DNA from 2 places in the Neorhizobium sp. BT27B genome. Region 1 is predicted to be linked to the other one. Evidence: predicted binding sites of a transcription regulator. Region 1 holds the regulator's gene; the other holds the start of a gene.
The links. Region 1 encodes LexA, which represses DNA repair genes until DNA is damaged. Its sites were predicted from a motif close to TGTTCNNNNTGTGTTCNG; they were not measured.
Positions count from the first base shown of each region.

Region 2: AAIH70_RS16470 (ImuA family protein) is a predicted target of LexA. The motif match lies at 1,153-1,170, and genes of this name have one in related genera.

Region 1 is NZ_JBCIYT010000001.1:47,647-50,796, reverse strand. It holds gene AAIH70_RS00240 (ComEC/Rec2 family competence protein) at 1-877, shown strand, start outside; gene lexA (transcriptional repressor LexA) at 858-1,577, opposite strand; gene AAIH70_RS00230 (VOC family protein) at 1,750-2,628, shown strand; gene kdsA (3-deoxy-8-phosphooctulonate synthase) at 2,631-3,150, shown strand, end outside.
Region 2 is NZ_JBCIYT010000005.1:516,150-519,299, reverse strand. It holds gene AAIH70_RS16480 (hypothetical protein) at 1-80, opposite strand, end outside; gene AAIH70_RS16475 (hypothetical protein) at 335-526, opposite strand; gene AAIH70_RS16470 (ImuA family protein) at 1,237-1,989, shown strand; gene AAIH70_RS16465 (Y-family DNA polymerase) at 1,910-3,150, shown strand, end outside.

The DNA.
Region 1 (3,150 bases):
CACACGCCTTCATCTGCTGGGTTTGCCGCTTCTGGCACTGGCCATCTTTCTGTCATGGCGGGTGGCGCATGATCCGCCGCCGGATTTTCTGGTTTCCGAAGATGGAAGCCTTGCCGCCTTGCTGGGCAATAAGCAGGTCGCGACCAATCGCGCGCGTCCGCCCGGTTTCATTTATTCGCAGTGGCGCCACGCATTGTCATTGCCCCAGCCTGCGGCGCCGACATTGCTGGACACGCCATCGCCGAAAAACGGTACAACGACATCGGCAGAGGTTGCGGTGCTGCTGCCGAATGGAGCGGCCGTTCCAAAAACTGCGGATGGATTGAGGTCAGTCTCGACGAGCATGGGAGGAGAGCAGCAGGCCACCGCACTGCGAGAGGCCAACGCACCGAAAGAACGAGCGACATCACGACGACCGCCCCTCACGCCCGAAGAAGTATTTCAAGCGCGGCAGGCGATGCAAAAGGCTCTGCGCGAAAGTGTATTGGATACATTCGTCTGCGCAGGCCGGTCATGGTGTGTCGCAAGAACAACCAGCGGCCCGGCGGTCGCTGTGGTGGAAGATGCCCGCTTTGCCGGGCCTGCCTGCGATGTCGCGCAAATGGTTGTTGCGGCACGTGCCCGTTTTGATCGCTGTCGTTCGGGCGCATTGATGATCAACGGCGAGGCGTTACGCAGAACAGGAGCATTGGAAATCCGCTTCAACGGAAATTCTGATCCCAAACAATGGTCGATCGCCGCCGCCATGGTCGGCGCCGATCGCTCCTGGACGCGTCACCGCGACTATGACTGGCGGCGCAATCTTTTTGATCCGACACTGCCGGAGCCGCTGCGCTTTTTGAGCGGCAAGGCAGGTATCAGTGGTAACGGCGAATGAGGCCGACGAGCTTGCCCTGCACCTTGACGCGTTCCTGCGGGAAAATGCGGGTCTCATAGGCCGGGTTGGCCGCTTCGAGCGCGATCGATGCGCCCTTGCGGCGGAAACGCTTGAGCGTCGCTTCCTCGTCGTCGACCAGCGCCACGATGATATCGCCCGGCATTGCCGTGCTGCCGTTGCGGATGATGACCGTATCGCCATCCAGAATGCCGGCCTCGATCATCGAATCACCACGCACTTCCAGTGCATAATGCTCACCGCTGCCCAGCATTTCCGGTGGCACGGCAATTTCATGCGTCGTGTTCTGGATCGCCGAGATCGGCACGCCGGCCGCAATGCGGCCCATGACCGGCACGGTTGTTGCGGGCATACTGTCATTGGCAACAGGCGGCGGTGTCACCTGACGCACGGGCTGCGTCTTGCCGAGGCTGCCTTCGATGACGCTCGGTGCAAACGGTTTGCGCGGCTGCAGGCTTGCATTGTAGGCGTCCGGCAGCTTGATGACTTCCAGTGCGCGGGCACGGTTCGGCAAACGGCGGATGAAACCGCGTTCTTCAAGCGCAGTGATCAGGCGATGGATGCCTGATTTGGATGCCAGATCCAGCGCATCCTTCATCTCGTCGAACGATGGAGGGACGCCGGATTCCTTCATTCGTTCGTGAATGAACAGAAGCAGTTCCTGCTGTTTGCGCGTGAGCATGGCGGGTCCTCAAAGGTGAAACAAATCCAGAACGGACACTATATGTTCCATGTGTGTTCTGCAAGTGGCGAAAAATGGTAGTTGCGCGGAACGAACAGTGCTGCGGCTGGTCTTGATCGTGCAGCCGGAAAGATCGATCACTAAGACAATCAACGCTTGGAAATGGGCTGCCATGTTCACGATCGATCATCTCGTCCTGCCGACCATGTCGCTTGATGGCGCCCGCCGCCGATTGAAAGCACTGGGCTTCACCGTGGCTGCAGATGCCGCCCATCCCTTCGGGACGGGAAATGCCTGTGTTTTCATGGGTGACGGTACTTATCTCGAGCCGCTTTCCATAGTGGATCAGGCTGCCTATGATCAGGCATTCGCCGATGGAAACGTGTTTGTCCGGCAGGATGGTGAGTTTCGCACTCCTGCAGGTGAGGAGGGACTGTCCGCCATGGCGCTGGCAACCGACGATGCGCAGGCGGATGATGCCCGGTTTGTCGAGGCCGGGGTCTCTGCCGGCAAGATGCTGGAATTTTCGAGATTTGCCAAATTGCCGGACGGGACCGAAAAACTGGCCCGTTTTCGGCTGGCCTTTGCGGCGCGGAGTGACGCTGATTCTTTCGGCGTCTTCACATGCCAGCGGCTCGATCCCCTGCCGGCAGATCGATCGGCGCTGGAACGTCATGAAAATGGTGTCGCGGCTTTGTCCCAGGTTGTTCTGCTGGCGGGGAATACGCAGGAAGACGTCGAGCGGATTGGGACCGTGCTTGATGCAAGCGCTGAAAAATTCGATTTCGGTGATCACAGGTTTGCCGCAAGCAATGCGGTTTTAAGGCTCGTTGACGCCAAAACCTTTGCCGACACGTTTTCTTCCGCAGGCGATGCGGCGTCATTGTCGCGAACCGGTCTTGGCCGTGCCGCGGTGATATTCCGTGTTCCCGATCTTGCCGTGACACGGGCGGTGCTTGCTGCTAATGACGTCGCATTCATGGATAAGGGCAGTCGCATCGTGGTTGCCCCGGCGCCCGGACAGGGTGCCGTATTTGCTTTCGAGGAGTGATCATGGCTGTCAGCGCCAAGGCCGAAGTAACCGTCGGCGAGGGGGCCAAGCAGGTCCTTTTTTCCAACAGCAAGAAACTCTCCCTGATTGCCGGCCCCTGCCAGATGGAAAGCCGCGATCATGCCTTCATGATCGCCGGCACTCTGTCTGAGCTTTGCGGCAAGCTCGGCATCGGCCTGGTGTACAAATCCTCCTTCGACAAGGCGAACCGCACCTCGATCGCCGGCAAACGCGGCATCGGGCTTGATACCGCGATGGAGATCTTTGCCGATCTCAAGAAGGAGTTCGGTTTTCCGGTTCTCACCGACATCCACACCGAAGAGCAGTGCGCAGTCGTCGCCGAGACGGTGGATATCCTGCAGATTCCGGCCTTCCTGTCGCGCCAGACCGATCTTCTGGTGGCTGCCGCCAAGACCGGCCGCGCCATCAACGTCAAGAAGGGCCAGTTTCTGGCGCCCTGGGACATGAAGAACGTCCAGGCTAAATTCACGGAAAGCGGCAACGGCAACGTGCTGCTGTGCG
Region 2 (3,150 bases), on a different contig from region 1:
TGGTGGGTTATATTGAAACGAGAAAAATCATCCATCTTCGACGACGTCGCGTCGGTCGGTAGTATTTCACGGATACTCATACAGGGGGCTTTCGATCGGCGTAATAATTAATGGTCGATCGGAAATTGGCCGCTGTCAATCAGTCTACGCTAGATGTCGGAAGGCGAGCTTCGGACGGAAGGAAGATTGGAACGGCCGTAGCACGGCCGTCGTACACTACGGGTTTAAGTGCAACTATTCTTGGGCCATCTGATCACATATCGACCGGGAACCTGCCGGATACTATGATGCGGCAGGAGGGGAACGCCGTATGCGTGAACAGTGGACCACCCGATCATGTCTCTTTTTCACTCTGCTGTCGTTTTTGTCGGGCAGTGTAACGGGCGATCAACTCGTCGATCTCAATCTCGGCCGACGCCCACTCCAGCAACCATGCGGCCAGTTCGGCGTCAGCGTCGATCGGCCCCTCGGCCAATGCCTTGCGCCACGCCTTCGCGATCAATGCATGACGCTCGTCAATATTCATTACTCGTCTCTCGATGGGAAATGTCGAGGCGGAATGCGCCCGTTGGATCAATGGGAACTAGAGGCTGCCGCGGTTCATTCCCGCTCCGATACGCCGAGAGCTTTTTGGTTGCGGCGCAGCCGGGCTTGAGAAATGCCCCGTATCACCTTGATACGACGTCCAAGCGGTCGGAAGGAAACCTCGTCTAGTGCAGACCCGAACGAGAGCCGCTTGGGAGACGTGGTCCTTCTTTTGTGTTTTCGGTTCTTCGGCATGCGTTGCTCTCCATCCCTGCCACCAACCCCCTGCCGTCGTCTCGTCGGAGGTCTATATTTCCGATTTAGCATGGATTGATCGCGGGCGACGCCCCTTTCCCATCAGTTTATCGGTGTCTAGCGTCACACGCCGTGCGGGTACTCGACTCGAGGAACTCCGGTCGGTGCTGTCGCCCTGAAGATTTTGCCCCATCAACCGCCGCGACGTGCGACAGTGCGCTTGCTACGTTGGTTCCGCCCCGGATAATTCTACGGCTGTCCCGGCCATTGACGACCGATCCTAGCGCCATGATTCAATACGCGAATCCGCGGAATTACTAAAATTGTGAGATTGTATTCCTATTTCAGGCGGCCTTGACTCCCGTCGATTAACGGAACAGATACGGAACATCAAGAGTTCTGGCGGCATGAAGCCGCGTGAAGCAACAAACGCGAACCGGAAGGATTCAGCGAACGATGTCGGCTGTCCGCTATGATGTTCTGGCTACCCTGCGTGAACAAATTGCCTCGATCGAGGGTGAGAGCGGTAGGAAGTGCGGCTTCCTTCCGTTCGGGGTTCCGCCAATAGATGCCGTTCTTCCCGGAGGAGGTCTAGGTGGCGGCGCCCTCCATGAATTCGCGGGAGGCGGATCCGGCACTGTGGACGGAGCGGCGGCCGCATTGTTCGCCGCCGGTATCGCAGCTCGGACGAACGGGCCGGTCGTCTGGTGCCTGACGCGGCCGGATCTCTTTTTTCCGGCACTGGCGCAGGTCGGATTGCGAGCCAGCCAAGTGGTGTTCGTGGAGTCGGATAAAGAGGAAGAGGTTGCGGCCAACATGGAGGAGGCGCTTGCCTTCGGCGGTCTCGGTGCCGTCGTGGGCGAGATGGTTCGCTTGCCGATGGTCACGAGTAGGCGGCTCCAGTTGGTCGCCGAGCGCACGGGGACGATGGCGCTGGTCGTTCGGCGGTGGCGACGACAGACCGAAGCCAACGACTTCGGCCAGCCTACCGCTGCGACGACAAGGTGGAGGGTGAGTGTCGTGCCGTCGGAGGAGCTTCCGGTGCCGGGCATCGGGCGACCTCGCTGGTTTTTAGAATTGTTGAGATCGCGTGCAGGCGAGTGTGCTGAGTTTTACGTCGGAGCGTGTGATGGCCAGGGTCGTATCGATATATCTACCGGATCTGCCGACGGACAGGATCAGACGGGCCGATCCCGCTATTCCGGATGATCAGCCGATCGCGGTCATCTCGAGGAACGGCTCCAAGCGATGGGTTTCGGCGGCCGATGACGCGGCCCGCAATATCGGCGTCCGAAAAGGCATGCCCGCCGCGAAAGCGCAGGCCATCTTCCGAGGTCTTATGCTTGTCGATGCCGATCCGGGCGCGGACGCTATCCAGCTCGACCGCCTGGGTATGTGGGCGCTCGGTCACTATTCCCCGATAGTGGCGGTCGACGGTATCGATGGCATCGTCCTCGATACGGAGGGTGCCGATCATCTGCAGGGTGGCGAACTCCCGATGATCACCGGGATCGTCAACCTCTTTCGCGCAAAACACCTCACTGCGAAGGTCGCTATCGCCGACACCTGGGGCGCGGCCCACGCTTGCGTGCGGGCTATCAAGCGGGAAACGGTCATCGTTCCACGGGGCGAAGTCGTACGGGCTGTCGAGAAGCTGCCGATTTCGTTGCTACGCTTGCCTGAAAAAATAGTCGCCGACCTCGGGGTTCTGGGGTTTCGGTCCATTGGCGAGCTATCCAACACGCCGCGCGCGCCGATAGCTCTGCGCTTCGGCCCCGAGGTGGGACGCAGGCTCGACCAGATGTTCGGGAGGATGTCCGACCCTATAGATCCCATTCGTACATCCGAACTGGTCGCCGTCTCTCGCTCTTTTCAGGAACCCATCGGCGCCGCTGAAACGATCGACAAGTACGTCGGTAGGCTGGTCGTTCAGCTCGTCACCGAACTGGAGAAGCGTGGTCTCGGTGCTCGTCGCACAGACCTCATCGTCCACAAGGTCGATAACACGATCCAGGCTATTCGGGCCGGGACCGCGAAGCCCGCCCGAGACACCGGTTGGCTGACAAAGCTATTCAAGGACCGCACCGAGAAGATCGAGCCGGGCTTCGGCATCGAAAAGCTCGAACTCGTCGCAGTCTCCGCCGAGCCTCTCGTTGAGGAGCAGAAGGCTTCGTCGCTCATCGAGGAACAGACGACGGATTTAACGCCTTTGATCGACATCTTCGCCAACCGGCGGCAGCGGGTCTACCGGGTGGCCCCATTCGCTTCGGACGTGCCCGAGCGAAGCGTCCAGCGTGTTTCGGCGGTCTCCGAAGTGGCCGACGTATCCTGGAACGGCCATTGGCGCAGGCCGATCCGGCTATTCGACAG